Regions from separate parts of the Candidatus Nitronereus thalassa genome, predicted to be linked through region 1. Evidence: riboswitches for the same ligand, from Rfam matches in the RefSeq annotation. Region 1 holds a riboswitch; each other region holds the start of a gene.
The links. Region 1 has a riboswitch for cyclic di-GMP ahead of PPG34_RS14870 (response regulator). Riboswitches for the same ligand answer to the same signal wherever they lie in the genome.

Region 1 (3,792 bases):
TGGCATTGGCCTATCAATATGCAAAAAGGTCGTGGAACGACATGGAGGAGCCATTTCTGTTACCAGCTCCCCAGGAGAGGGAACGACTTTTTGGATTTCTTTGCCACTCGAACAACCACAAGCAACAGGAACCAAAACTCAGGCGGCACGGGATGCTGCCCGCGCGACGCACGAAGCCCAACTGGCATCCTGCACGTAACCACCATCGAGGCATATGGTTTGTAAAAACTCCGACCTGGATTGAAACAAAAGGTATCGATCGCACACTCATGAGCGCCTCATTAGCCAAAACTCTTCCTGACCAAGCAATCCCCACTCGGGAAGAAAACTCGTCCAAAGATTTCATTCGCATCCTTCTAGTCGAGGACGATGAGGATGATTATATTTTGACACGCGACGCATTGGCAGAGATCTCCTCCCCCCTCTGTTCACTTGATTGGGCGCCCACCTTTGAAACCGGTCTGGACCTCGTCAATCAAGACCGCCATGACCTCTATCTCTTTGACTACCGGCTCGGAGTTCGTACCGGACTCGAGTTGCTTCGCCAAGGCATTGCCCAGGGATGCGACAGCCCCATCATTCTCCTGACCGGTTCGGGAGGGGAATTAGTTGCAGCCGAAGCACTACGATTAGGGGCGGCGGATTATATGACCAAGAATTTGATGACGACCAAAAGTCTGCATAGGGCCATCACCAACGCCTTGGAAAAATCCCAACTCCGCCAAACGCTTGCCGACCATCAACACCGTTTAGAACACAGCAATCAAGTGCTCACCAAACAAAATCAAGAAATACAGCGTTTTTATCACACGCTGGCACATGAACTAAAAACCCCTCTCACCGCTGCCAGAGAGTTTACGGCAATCATGCTCGATGAATTGGCAGGTCCACTCACCCCAGAGCAACGGGAATACCTTCAGATCTCCCAAGAATGTCTGGGGCAGATCACCAACCAAGTCAATGATTTATTGGATATCACTCGGCTCGATACAGGCAAACTAAGCATCAACTGCCAACAGGAAGATATGGGTTTGTTATTGTCGCATGCCGTAACGGCCATGAATACCTCAGCCCAACACAAGTCCGTCGCCATTGCGTTATCGGTCCAACCGAACCCACTTATTGCCTGGATTGACCATTTCCGCATGACTCAGGTGATAACCAATCTACTGAACAATGCCATTAAATTTACCCCTCCCGGAGGAACCATCACGCTCAGTGCTTGTGAAGATCCTGACAAGCCGGAAAATCTTCGCATTTCCGTCCAGGACTCGGGGTGCGGAATCGCGCCGGAACATCTTGACCATATTTTCGACCGTTTGTATCAGGTAGAAGAAGGACATGCGCGAAAAGAGGGAGGCCTCGGATTGGGACTAACCATTTCCCGCGAGATCGTCATCCTCCATGGAGGCCAGATTAACGTTCAAAGCCAAATGGGTCATGGAACCAAATTTACCCTGACCCTGCCAAAGAACCGCACCAACCCCATCAGCCATAGACTCAACCAAGGAGTGTCCCGTGAAGTCCAAAATACTGCTTGTTGAAGACGATGAAAAAATTATTAAAGCCTTAACCATTAGGCTCAAAAGCCAGGGGTACGATGTGGTCGTAGCCTTTGATGCCGTCATGGCCACGGCCCAGGCGATGCAACATCATCCGGACATTATTTTGTTGGATATTTCCATGCCTGGGGGAACGGGATTTACCGTAGCCGAACGGCTAAAAGACTCCTCACTCACCACTGACATTCCCGTCATCTTCTTAACGGCCAGTAAAGAACCCGGCCTCCGAGAACGTGCCAAGGAACTTGGGGCTTTGGGCTATCTAGAGAAACCCTTTGAGGCACAAGACCTTCTCACCCTCATCCAAAAGGGCCTCGCAGGCCAAGCCGCCCGGTCATAATTAACAAGGCGGCCACCAGTCTACTTTCCAACACACCCTACTCCATTCCATTGCCACGGGTATGCAAGTGTCTCAAAACTTCGTGCCACTAGATCAATCCGCGGTTCTTTCACTCATCCATAGGCAACTACCCTTTTGAAGCCTCAAGTGTAATCTTTAGGATTCTATCCACGAAAAAAACCTATCAGCGTCCGGTTTCAGGTTAAGTTTCTATCGAGGACACCGATACATCCTTCTACAAGGTGACAAAGGCAAACCACCCGAGAGGATGGGACGCAAAGCCAAGGGACCTGATAAGGGAAACTCGTTTCCCAGGGTACGCCCGGCTACCACGATGACCGCTGTTGGCATTGTTGCGCCCATTCCTTTTACAGGATGGGCGTTTTTTTTGGTCGTGTGCTGCTATAAGGAGATGCCACCATGCCGTCGCTACAACTTCTGGAACCGGTATTAATTGCTGATGACGATACTGATGATTGCCTCATCGCCATGGAAGCTTGGGAAGAAACAGGGCATGGCAATGAGCTTCGGTTTGTGCAAGACGGGAACGAATTAATCGATTATTTGTATCAACAAAATCGTTATTCCTCTCCCGAGACCGCTCCCCGCCCAGGACTTATCTTACTAGATTTGTCCATGCCCAAAAAAAGCGGCTTGGAATCTCTCGCGGACATCAAAGCCGATCCGACCCTTCAAGATATTCCTGTTATTGTTCTCAGTACTTCTAAAACACCCAAAGAAGCTTCAGAAGCTTATGCTTTAGGAGCTTATGGCTTTGTCACGAAGCCTTCCACTTTTCATGAATATCTTCGGGTGATGCGGGATGTGCGGCAAGCTTGGTCTGCCTTAAAAAATCAACGGACCCTTATTTCCGCGAATCACTAGGGAGAACCAGTATGAAAATGTCACATTTAGCAACGATGTCCATAGAGAATCCTTCCAGAACGATTCTGATGGCCGATGACGACCCAGACGATTGTTTACTCACTCAGGATGCCTGGGAAGAATATGGATGTCCTCATGCCCTAAAGTTTGTTCGAGATGGCGAAGAACTTCTCGACTATCTCCATCGTCGTGGAAAGTTTTCTGATACTGAAGATTTTCCCCTTCCAGGTATGATTTTGCTTGACTTGAACATGCCGAGAAAAAATGGCCATCAGGCCTTAAAGGAAATCCGGGATCATGAAATCTTTCGCCATATTCCAGTAGTAGTCATGACCACCTCGATTGATGAAGAAGATACCTGTCGAACCTATGCCTTGGGAGCCAATGCCTGCATGACTAAACCACGTTCGGCCCAAGAATTTCATACCATCGTGGGTGCCCTAAGCCAATATTGGACCAACATGGTAGAACTTCCCTATGGCAGCGATAAACCTGCCTGGGACTCTTTGTCTCACTAGTAAGGAGCCACAGATTGATCCATTCAGACACCTCTCTAGCCAGCACTAGGGAAGAAGAAGCAGTCCCCTCCCCGCTTGCCGCCTTTCCACCGGATTCCACCAAAAGTGGTCCCGTGTCAATTGCTCAGGGGAACCACCAAAGCCGAATCATTCTGATGGTAGATGATGACTCAGATGATTGCTTACTCGCCCAGGAGGCTTGGGAAGAAATTCAATCCGGGAATGAACTGAGGTTTATCCATGATGGCCAAGCTGTCTTAAATTATCTGTACCATTATGGAGAATTTGCTCACGCTCAATCCGCCCCTCGTCCGGGCATTATTTTATTGGACCTCAATATGCCGAAAAAAAATGGGCATGAAGTCCTTGGGATTCTGAAAAAGGATCAAGACCTCTACACCATCCCCATTGTCGTGTTCACTACCACGAGGAACAGTGAAGAAATTTTTCGCGCCTACCAAGAAGGCGCAAATGCGTTCATGACCAA
Region 2 (3,792 bases), 3.0 Mb from region 1:
GCCAAAGTGGCAGTCGAAGTTTGAGAAGAAACCTCAGCGTTGATTAGGTTATTAAGACCGTGGGGAGCGATCAATGGGGCCAATAGCAAACATAAAGACGGTGTATCGTATCCTCCAAATCGTTCTCGATGTTTCCATGTATCGTGAATGCGTGTTGTGGCATCGGGGGGAGTTTCATTCCAAGCGTTAAGACCCAGAAGGCTCCATCCTACTGCAATCGGCGTTCGAAGGCGTGTGAATTCGGTCTGTAAAAATTCAAGACTTTTAGAAATGTGAATCCTGGAAATTCTCCCAGCCAAAGCCGACAGTGCCGCACCCGTATCTTCGGGTGAGGGTTTGAGCTCTTGTTCAAAAACCATTGTATTTCCATAGTTCCACCCCCCATGGGATAATTGACGATCCAAGATCATACTTGTGGCTTCCTTTAATCTGGGATGATCGGAAAAGCCAACATTATGTAAGGCCGTCATGGCCATGGCTGTAGACTCGACCCATGAGTGGGTATGGCCAATCCAGGGCCATCCCTTTAAAGAGGGGTCATGGCCTAAAGGTGTTTCAGGATTTTTTATCCAATGCTCTCCTGAGGAATTTAGTAGAAATTGGATGGCTTTCTCTCGCGACACATGATGGGATTTCGATGTTTCCCAAGCCAAAATTGAAATTGGGGTTGGCCAAAAAGATTCGGGGTGATCGGGAGAAAGACTTACCCGACCGTCTGGCATTTGAAAGGAGGTTAAGTAATCTCGGGAGCGTTGGAGGACTTGTGCGTCGTGTTTAAAGTGACTAAGGATGATGGTGCCCCAGGCCGTAGCATCCGGACGATCCTCACCTTGAGTAGTGAACAGGAACCCTCCGTTAGGACGGATTCGAGTGCGAAGTTCATTGAGAAGAATTTCCACAGAAACTTTCCAGTGCTGGCGTGCCCTTAAGCCCTAGGACAATTGCTTGTATTTTGGATGTAATAGGATCTCATGCGTTAACCATGTCCTTGCCAAACTATTAATGGAGTCAAAAATGGGGGCAAAGAGTGAGCTCTGGCAATGGAATTTTCGGTTTGAATGTGAAAGGACTTTATTTTTAACTGTCAGGGTATTGTTCTCCTAGGGAATCTCGTACTCCAGGTATTGAAATACGTGAAAGGTTTTTTTCAAAGGGAATGAATACTTAATTAAGTTTGGAGGTCATTTGAGTTAAAGAACGCCATGAATTGATAGAGAATTTACAGCAAGAAAACCGGACAAATACATCATTTTTACCTAGGGTGAATGCTAATCAAGGGAAGGCAAAATCAAGCCGATAGGAGTACAGAAGCGAGTGATGTTGAAGCGATTTTCTTGAGCCTGAAAATTTTAATTAAAGCTCTAAGCCTTATCCTTTTATTTGTCTCTTCAAAGATGGTCTAGGTGGGACGCAAGGTTTTAGAAGGGCAAACCGATAGCAGAATTGGATGCATTAGTACGAAATTAATAGTGAATCGAGAACTCCTTCTCGAAATGGCAAACCTGTCGTGAGGCAGGGACGCAAAGCCACGGGTCAGAAGAATTTCAGCTGACAGCCGGGTTGTCGAAGGAAGGGATGCAGTGCCACCCATAGGGATGGAGTTCTCCTGCTTGCTCTAAGAGGAGATTTCTATGACCACTTGGTATTGGTTGCTGCCTGAAGATAATCCATGTGAATCCCACAATAATCAGTGGAAACACTCCTCTTCTCTAAGCTCCATCATTACATCGAAATATTCTGTTTTGAAGCCATGGGTTCTTGTTAAAGGTTCCCAACGGCATTGTGCGCTACTCTCCCAAAAATATTTAAAAACAGGTCCTTTCCTAGAAGTAAATAAACGTAAATCCAATCTTTCAGATTACGGTTCCTTTGGTTTTGGCTGTGGAGTAAGAAGCACTGGCATCGTTCCTCCGCGGGGCCATAAATCCTTTGCTCAGCCAGCCCCTCGGGAAGTGGAACCCCAGTCTAGTAGCAAGCGAGATTTGTGCTGGCAACGTGAACATCTACTATTGACATCAAAACATCTTCCTAGTCGGGCTCCCCTTCCCGATAAAGGCAAACCTGTCGTGAGGCGGGGGCGCAAAGCCACGGATCAGGTCAGCGATCTGAAAGCCGGGTTGCCGGAGGAGGAATAGGAAAAGGGGATAGCCGAGGCTGGTGGAAATACGGGCCACCCCGTTTCGGCAATATTCTTTATTTATCGTGCCCGTGAGGAGATTCGATATGACGAATTCTGTCATGCAGTTTATTCGGGATGAAGAAGGGGCTACCGCTCTTGAGTACGGATTGTTGGCTGCTCTTATTGCTGCCGCGATTGTGACAGCAGTGACTCAATTAGGTACCACGGTGTCTAATACCTTCAACTCCATTGCCAACGATATGGCGGCTGCTACGGCCAGCTAATCTGCAATGTAAGCTCCTTCGGTTGTTCCCCTCTGAGAACCTATCCGATCTTCGCATCGGATAGGTCTCAAAGGGATTACGCAGGGAAGGCTGGGATAAATAGTGGCCTGTATGGATCTACCAACCAGCACACACGACTATAAAAATTTTTGTTCCTTGCCGCCTTTTCGCATGAGGTGCTCCTCCATCCCCATGGATTGGGACCGAGGAAAAAGTCGACTGGGAATATTGAGGGAACCACTATGAACGTGAAGACAACGCAGATCTCACCCTCTCGTGCAATCAAAAGCCAGCGCGGCAACACAACGACTGAAATGGCGATGATGTTGCTCCCATTTGTCATTTTGATAATGGGGGTCATGGAATTCGGCTGGTATTTTCTTCATCAACATACGCTCCAATATGCCACCCGAGAAGGCATGCGTTTGGCATTAGTTGGGGAAGTTTTAAATGATGAAAATGGAAATCCTCAAACTCGAGATGCTTCTATCAGACAGGTCATCCATGAAAAGGGTGAAATTGGGTTAATGAATATTGACCCAGCTGATGACATTTCTATTTGGAAGGCTGGCGCAAACGATGACGAAGAAGGTGGCTTGACATTTGATGAACTCGCCCCAAATGCCGGTAATCCAGCAGATTACATGAGAATCAAGGTTGACTATCAACATCAATTTTTGACACCGCTTATCGGCCAATTTTTCTCAGAATCAGAAGCAATTACTCTGAGAGCTGAAGCGACTTATCGTAACGAAGATTTCACAGTGGAGGGGGTATAAACGCCATGGCTAATCACATCGTTCGAAATCAAAAAGGAATGGCGGCAGTTGAGTTTTCCGTGTTGGTCAGCATTGCCCTCCTCATTATCTTTGTAATCGTGGACTTTGGCACGCTGATACAGGCTCAAGCGGTTGTGACCAATATTACGAGAGAAGGGGGCAGTTTAGCGTCTCGTGACCTAAAAAATGGTTCAGACCTTTTGGACCTCATGGCGGAATCAAGCGCCCCACTTAATTTTACGCAAAATCCAGAATTGTACAAAATATATCTTGCCAAGGCCGACGCTGGCGAAAATGCCAGTAACCCAGACCCAACATGCACGGTGCAAGAACTTGGATCATTAGATGCGATTGCAGGCAATGGCGTCGATTCTCCTGCAAATAGTCCAACCTGCGATTTGCCGCAAAATTTGTACGATCTTTTAAAGTATGACGATAGCGTGGAAGTACAAGCGGCCCCGATTTCCCAGTTTACTATTGTCAAAGTTTATTATGTACATCAACCTGTCACCCCCTTGGAAGAATTTTTTAATGCTTCAGGGCATACCGTGAATAATTATGATCTCTACGATGAGCTGGGCCAATACGGCCAAGATGGTGAGTCGGATGG
Region 3 (3,792 bases), 1.9 Mb from region 1:
ATAGCCCGTGACCCCGACATTATCAGTAGCGGCCGCCCAGGTCAGCGTGGCTTGCGTGGAAGAATTCGCTACCGCCGATTGCAGGACCGGGGTGCTTGGGGGCGTGGTGTCGGCAGGAGCCGCAGTAGTTACAGAGGCTGCAGTCGAGGGAGCGGAATCGTTGTTTTCAGCATCGTGAGCCACCACGGTATAGGCATAGGTGGTCGAAGGTGAAAGCTGAGAATCCACGTAGGATAAGTTCGCCGTGGTGGTGACCGGGTTGTTGTCGCGATAGAGGGTATAGCCAGTGACGCCGACGTTATCCGTGGCCGCCGACCACGTAAGTGTGGCTTGCGTTGAGGAGTTAGCCACCGCTGATTGCATGATCGGAGTGCTCGGTGGGGTGGTATCGGGCAGTGCGGGTGTTGTGACGGAGGCCGCCGCCGACGAGGCAGAGGTATTCTCCTCAGCATCATGAGCCACCACGGTATAGGCATAGGTGGTCGAGGGAGAAAGTTGCGCATCCACGTAGGACAAGTTCGCCGTGGTGGTGATGGGATTATTGTTGCGATAGAGGGTATAGCCGGTGACCCCCACGTTATCGGTAGCTGGAGCCCACGTGAGGGTGGCTTGCGTGGCGGAGTCCGCTACCGCAGACGTAATCGATGTCACACTCGGCGGCGTGGTATCCGCGGGAGTTCCCCCAGAGCTGAGCACTTCCAGGGTTGCGGCCGTATAGATATATGGTCTTGTCTGCCCAGAGGGGATGTTGAAACTTTCCCAATCAATCGCTGAGCTCTGGTCCGCACCCTGAATGACCCATGCGGAGGTGTTCGTGCCTGTGGTGTAAATGGTGTAATAGGCTGTAGGCTGTCCCGCTGGTGCCCAGAAGGTGAGAAACACATCCTGGCCCGCGACCAAATCAAAGGCAATAGGATCGCTGGTGACGGTCTGGCCGGCGGGGACCGTGACGCCGGAGTTCCATGACCCACCAAAGGTCACCTGCCGGGAACTCGTATCCACTCCATTGAGGGTATTGCCATCTCGTTGTACGAGCGAAACGCGTTGAAGTGTATAACTGCCGGAGGAGCGTCCTTGAAGGGTAAGCTGGATCGTGGAGCCCGAGCGGGTGATGGAGTCGCCATCGAGCAAGATGCGGAAGGTACGATTATCCCAGCCCGAGTTTATCCACGCGCCCCCCGGATTTTGATCAGGGGCTTTCCACGCGACGACCGGTGAGCTATCACCAGCACTGGTGGTAGTTACTGCCATGGGAGCAGACGCGCCTGACGAATTGTTTGCCGCGTCATGAGCCATCACGAAGTAGTCATAGGTGGTGTCGGGGGAGAGCGTGGTATCGACAAACGTCAGGTTCGACGTGGTAGTGATCGGATTATTGTCGCGATAGAGGGTATAGCCCGTGACCCCGACATTATCAGTAGCGGCCGCCCAGGTCAGCGTGGCTTGCGTGGAAGAATTCGCTACCGCCGATTGCAGGACCGGGGTGCTTGGGGGCGTGGTGTCGGCAATGCTACCGGGTACGACGGTACTAATTTCATCACTGGGTGGACTCTGAAGTCCAGCTTGATCAATAGCCGTTAGGGCGAAAAAGTATTCTTGTCCAGTTTGAAGTCTGGTTACAGTGGTAGAATTTTGCGGGTGCGTTATGGAGATGGGAGAGCCTGGGGCATTATAATTTCCCGACTGAGTTCCAAAGTAGAGGTTGTAGGAAAAAATATCCGACTCACCATTTAAATTCCATGTGAGGCTAACTTCTCCATCATTCGCACCAAAAACTTGGAAGGGGAATAGGGTGAGAAGAGTAAAAATGATAAAGGCGTAAAACGTACAAACGACGCTCCGGTGCGACATGGGACTCCTCCTTATAAGTCGGATGGCCCCATCCTCTCGGAGAGCGTATGCTCTTCCCTTCCTTCGGTAACCCGGCTATCAGTGTTTATTCACTGACCCGTGGCTTTGCGTCCCCATTTCACAATGGGTTTGCCGTTATCGAGAAGGGGCCGAAAAACTATGTGTTTCAACAATCGTTCATAGGCATGAATAGGTTTATTGTCTCTCGATTAAATCATTCTAACTGTTGCTCCATCCTTTATCGGAGGGAAAGGTAAAGACTTTAATGAAAGAACTTGTAGGTTGTTTAAGCACTATTTTTTTAGGCTGTTTCTTTTGTGCCAAGTTCAAGGAAAATGAAGAAGGAATTTCGCTAATAAATCAATAGATTTGGTCAGCTGAAGAAATTGTTAGAAATTCTGGAAGAGGGAAAGAAGGAGAATGAGTTTTGATGATAACAAAAGGCCGATAGTGACAAAACCGATGGATTGTTAGTGAGGCATTGTTGTTTTTTCTAATATTTCAAATCCACTTATTGTTTATAACAAGGTACCCTCAACTAGTATCTAATAATAACTGGGATGAACGAAAAATTAGGATTTACGAATGATCGTCCCGTTTCGTAATCTCATTCTTTTCGAATAAGTGCAGATTACTATTTGTTGCCTTTCCTTTTTGGCCGTAGAGTGTGAATTGAACTATCGAAGTGAATATCGAGTAATTAATTCATGTAGTGTTGGCCGACTGACACCAAGCTCAGAAGCCGCACGTGTGATATTGCCACCGGTTTTCTCCAGGGTGCGTTGAATGAGTTCACGTTCAACCGCTTCTCGAGCATTTTTGAGGGTATACCCTGAATATCCAACCGTTGGTGAATCCAACTGAACGTCTTCAGGAGTAATCCGGTTCCCATCGGCCATGGCTACGGCCCGTTTAATGCGATTTTCCAATTCTCGGACATTTCCGGGCCAGTGATATCGTTCGATACTGATCTTGGCTTCCTTGGTAAACCCTGCAAATTTTTTCCCTGCGCCATCGGCAATGCGTTGGAGAAATCGTTCCGCGAGTAGGATAATATCCCCCCCTCGATCTTTTAAGGGAGGGATCGGAATCGTTACGGTATTCAACCGATAGTAAAGGTCTTCGCGAAATTGCCCTTGAGCCATGGCTTTTTCGAGGTCAATATTGGTGGCTGCGACAATTCTTGAATCGATTTCGATAGATTCCCGACCTCCCACTCGCTCGATGCATCGTTCTTGTAGCACCCGGAGGAGTTTTACTTGCAAGGCTGTTGGCAGTTCCCCAATTTCGTCTAAAAACAATGTGCCTTTGTCTGCGGATTCGATGCGGCCTTTGCGGCGGGCATGGGCACCGGTAAAGGCGCCTTTTTCGTGACCGAATAATTCGCTTTCCAGCAAATTCTCTGGGATGGCGCCGCAGTTGATCGCGATGAACGGACCCCTGGCGCGGTCACTCTGATGATGGAGCGCCCGGGCAATGAGTTCCTTCCCGGTGCCGCTTTCTCCGATCACAAGTACCGAAATGTCGGATTTGGCAACTCGTCTGACGACTTCGAATACTTTTTGCATCGGTGTGCTGGTGCCGATAATGGCTTCAAAATCAGTTTGATCTTCTTGTTTCCTTAAAGAGCGGTTTTCTCGTTCAAGACGAAGAATGTAGTCGGCTCGTTGGAGGACGACTTTGAGCACCTCCAGATCTACTGGTTTTTCCAAAAAATCGTAGGCCCCAAGTTCAATGGCTTTAAGCGCATGTCGTCGATCGGTGTTGCCAGTGGCCATGATAATTTTTAAATCACGGTTGACTGACAACATATCTTCGAGGGCAGCTAAGCCTTCAATTGCGTCGTTGGCATGTGGCGGCAACCCCAGATCTAAAATAGCAAAATGGACCGGCTCGTTTTGCACGATCTCCACCGCGGAGGCCCTATCAACTGCTTCTCGG
Region 4 (3,792 bases), 970 kb from region 1:
TCCGGCTTCTTGTTGTCACCACTCTAATCATGTCGGGTTGCGGAATGTTTCCAGTCCGTACTGATGAACCCATACACACTTATTTTCTCCGTGCTGAAATACCAACCGAGGCACGCCCAATGACACAAAGTACAGGCACCTTGCTTGTGAATTTGCCTCGTGCGCAATCCGGGTTCAACACACACCGCATGGCCTATATCACACGAGACCACGAACTCAACTACTTCGCCGTGAACCAATGGGCTGAGACACCGGCTCACATGCTTCTTCCTCTGTTAGTCAAAGCCCTGGAACATACCAATCAATGGGATGCCGTGGTGCAAATGCCTAGTCCCGTCCGAGGCAATTACCAACTCATTTCTGAAAACCTTTTGCTCCAACACGAATTTACCCAAGAGCCAAGCCGGATCCGAATACATCTCCGATTACAACTGATTCGTGTGAAAAATTTTCACGTCCTAGCCACGCGAGAATTTACGGTATTGGAAAATGCACAAAGCAACGACCCTTATGGCGGTGTTCAAGCCGCCAATTCCGCCACAGAACAATTATTAAAAGAAATTTCAGAGTGGGTTTCCCTTTGTAGGGTCGAACCCACTGATAAAAAGTGCTAAGGGTTTTTGACATCATTCATCGCTAAGGAGGGACTGATTATGGGGTACACAAAAGACGATCTCAAAAAACTGGTTGACGAGCTAACGAAACAACGTGATGAACTCAAGGTAAAACTTCACCTGGCGAAAGCCGAAGGTCGAGATGAGTGGGAAAAGCTTGAAACCAAATGGGAAGAAGTGAAAGGAAAAATGAAAACAATGGGCGAAGAAGCTGGGGAGGCGGCTGATTCCGTCACCGCCGCCGCAGGGTTGTTAGCCGATGAAATCAAGAAAGGGTACGAACGAATAAAAAACGCGTTCTGAGATATTTCTAAGTATTGTTCATTTTCATTCAAAGCACTCCAAACTGAAAATTCACTATCTTATTTACCGGCTCACTCGCCAAGGAGGACCATTCATGATTCAAGAAGTAGAAGGGGACATTCTCTTAACCAAAGCCAATGCCATAGCCCACGGAGTGGCGCCCCATGACAATTTCGCCAATGGCTTAGCCCTGGCGCTACGAGAGCGATGGCCAGCCATGTACAAAGACTTCAAGCACGCTTGCCAAGTCTCAGAACCAAAAACAGGTGAATTATGGACGTGGGGTGGAGCGGGTGGAGTACGCATTATCAATCTGCTCACGCAAGAGCCACCACCTACTCGGGGGGGAAGACCAGGAAAAGCCAGCGTGGAAAACGTTAATCACTGTCTCAAAGCTTTGCGAAAAACCATTGAGGAGGAAAAATTCACCAGCGTGGCCCTCCCGAAGTTGGCCTGCGGCGTCGGAGGTTTGGATTGGAAAGATGTCAAACCGCTGATTGCTAAACACCTGGGTGATTTAAAAATACCCATTGTCGTGTATTCGACCTATCACTCTGGAGTAGAGGCCACCGAGAAATTATAAGGTGCGTGTCATTCCCCCAAAAGGCCGTGCAGAGGGCCAGAATCTAGGTCCTCTGCACGAACACCATGGGATAAGGAATGGTGACGAGTAGGGAAAGAGCCCACTACACAACATGGATGACTAAATTATTCAAGTGATCCATGCCGATGCAATCCACAATACAAAAGCCTCGATAACTGGTTCGCCCCTCTTCGCCTGCGAGAAAGGTGACGCTCGCTGTTTGGTCCCACATCCAGATTTTCTTCGATTCTTGCTCCCACCCATCTTTTGAAATAATCGAAACCTGATGAGTATCCCCATAGGCTAAACTGGTCACCTTTTCGCTAAACTCAAACGTAATGCGGACCACCTTTCCCTTGGGGATATTCAGGGGATTTTTCGGCCCAAAGGGCTTATTCCGATGATCCAGAAACCCTTGTTGAGACACCTTGACCGTAATCTCGACCTCTGCAGGGGCAGCACCTTCTTTGGAAGCCAACACTGCCGGGGTAAAAATCAAACTGACACAAAACAATAGCGTCGTGCCAACCGCGGACCATTTAGACAACAATCTTTGCATAGAGACCTCCTTAATTAAGGGAAACGAATTTTAATTCGTTTGTTAGCCAATAACGTTGGTTCCGATTTTTCCAAGTTCCTTCTGATGTTTTTCGACTTCCCGTTGGTGGATGGCATGCGCCTCTTCGGTGTGAATACAGTTATGCCCACAGGTGACCACCCCTTTGCCGTTCAAAAATTCGGAACATCCTGTCACCTCCACTCCACCTTTTTCTGCACCTCGAAACACATTAATTTCAAAACCAACTTCACGTTTCTCTTTCAAATTGGGACATTGTACTTCTGCTGGAACTTCTGACTTCATGATGATTCCCCCTTCCGAGAATTGAAAATTACGTGAGATAGGATCGCCCGAAACGTGACGGAAGCGACCGTTCCCACTCCCCACCCACCTCTCGTACTGGCGGAGTGAAGGGCACTCGTTGTTAAAGTCCGGCCTTGGATTCAACTAAGATTCAGCAAACAAGACGTTTGCAAGCTTATTAAGAATGGAGCCTGTTGGAGATCAGGAAGGGAATGCCACTTTCATCACAGCGGCGAACTAAATCCTGACGAAAAATGGCATAAAAAAACCCCTCAGCACGGAAGCATCCTTAAACAAAGAAGGCACTTCCTTCCTGGGAGGATTCGGAGAATCTCTCTCCTTCCTTCGGCAACCCGGCCATCAGGGTTTTTGCCTGATCCGTGGTTTTGCGTCCCCGCCTCACAGCGGGTTTGCCTTTATCGGGAAGTGGTTCTTCTTGGGTCTGCTTATGACTTCAAGAAAGTATCAGACAAATCTCACTATGTCCAAATCGGAATAGTTTAGTGGAACTTGAGACACCCGAAGGCGTTGACCACCTTCCGCTCATAAAGAATCGTGATTCAACTGAAGGAATACATCTGAATGGCAATAAAGAAATAAAACAACAAATTCAGAATGAAAAAATTTTCCTGTAGGCTGCTGACCTAACTCCCCAGAGCCATCAACACCAGTTTTCTTCATTGTCCTTTTATGGAACACAAAATACCAACTGATAAAAATCTATTGTCGCGTTTTTCATCAATTAGCCAAACAACAGTGCTTGTACTTTTTTCCGCTTCCACATGGACAAGGTGCATTTCGCCCCAGTCCTCTAGAATTTGGAACAACCATTGTGAGCAAAGCATTCTTCATACGTGATTGTGGGTCTTGGCGAAACACTTTTTCGAGCATCGTATAAAGTTCTGGGTGTTTCCGACGCATCTTGTCCGGATTTTCAAAAAAGTACTCGGAAGCCACCGCAAAAAATTCTGCCTCACTCTTCAATCCATACGGATTAATATCCGAATGATGGCTCCGCATCTTATCCATTTCTCGATGCACGAGTTTCATCCAAGGAACGACTGCGCTTTGTGACAAACCAACACTCGGCACGCCATCAACCGCACCGTCGGACTTATCCAGCAAGTGCGCAAACTCATGAATACCCACATTCTTGCGATCCTGAGGCTTGCGAAAACCTTGTAGTAAATCAGGCTTAGAGAGAATCATCATACGACTCATCGCCCCGCTTCCGACCATGCCAAGAATATCCTCATCTCCCGTACGGCCAATCTCGTATTGATCATTAAATGTCGTCGGATACAGGAGCACCTCGCTGATTTGGTCCCACTCCCACCCAGGAAACCCAAAAATCGGAATGATCGCACTCGCCGCCACCAACACACGCACCGTGTCATCGACTGAGGTTTGAATGCCCGTAATTCGTTTTT

Region 2: it holds a riboswitch for cyclic di-GMP, as region 1 does, so the genes downstream of both, PPG34_RS01460 (Flp family type IVb pilin) here and PPG34_RS14870 (response regulator) in region 1, are expected to answer to the same signal.
Region 3: it holds a riboswitch for cyclic di-GMP, as region 1 does, so the genes downstream of both, PPG34_RS06350 (fibronectin type III domain-containing protein) here and PPG34_RS14870 (response regulator) in region 1, are expected to answer to the same signal.
Region 4: it holds a riboswitch for cyclic di-GMP, as region 1 does, so the genes downstream of both, PPG34_RS10425 (hypothetical protein) here and PPG34_RS14870 (response regulator) in region 1, are expected to answer to the same signal.

What each region holds. Positions count from the first base shown of each region.
Region 1 is NZ_JAQOUE010000001.1:3,284,661-3,288,452, reverse strand. Features, by position in the region: gene PPG34_RS14885 (ATP-binding protein) at 1-199, shown strand, start outside; gene PPG34_RS14880 (ATP-binding response regulator) at 153-1,544, shown strand; gene PPG34_RS14875 (response regulator) at 1,519-1,902, shown strand; cyclic di-GMP riboswitch class I at 2,143-2,236, shown strand; gene PPG34_RS14870 (response regulator) at 2,323-2,787, shown strand; gene PPG34_RS14865 (response regulator) at 2,799-3,305, shown strand; gene PPG34_RS14860 (response regulator) at 3,320-3,792, shown strand, end outside.
Region 2 is NZ_JAQOUE010000001.1:273,538-277,329, forward strand. Features, by position in the region: gene PPG34_RS01455 (prenyltransferase/squalene oxidase repeat-containing protein) at 1-899, opposite strand, end outside; cyclic di-GMP riboswitch class I at 1,486-1,568, shown strand; cyclic di-GMP riboswitch class I at 2,045-2,125, shown strand; gene PPG34_RS01460 (Flp family type IVb pilin) at 2,224-2,403, shown strand; gene PPG34_RS01465 (TadE/TadG family type IV pilus assembly protein) at 2,646-3,182, shown strand; gene PPG34_RS01470 (TadE/TadG family type IV pilus assembly protein) at 3,188-3,792, shown strand, end outside.
Region 3 is NZ_JAQOUE010000001.1:1,394,327-1,398,118, reverse strand. Features, by position in the region: gene PPG34_RS06350 (fibronectin type III domain-containing protein) at 1-1,851, opposite strand, end outside; cyclic di-GMP riboswitch class I at 1,914-1,995, opposite strand; gene prsR (PEP-CTERM-box response regulator transcription factor) at 2,529-3,792, opposite strand, start outside.
Region 4 is NZ_JAQOUE010000001.1:2,310,997-2,314,788, forward strand. Features, by position in the region: gene PPG34_RS10405 (ABC-type transport auxiliary lipoprotein family protein) at 45-614, shown strand; gene PPG34_RS10410 (hypothetical protein) at 654-917, shown strand; gene PPG34_RS10415 (macro domain-containing protein) at 1,012-1,500, shown strand; gene PPG34_RS10420 (hypothetical protein) at 1,604-2,059, opposite strand; gene PPG34_RS10425 (hypothetical protein) at 2,102-2,362, opposite strand; cyclic di-GMP riboswitch class I at 2,707-2,787, opposite strand; gene PPG34_RS10430 (zinc-dependent peptidase) at 3,101-3,792, opposite strand, start outside.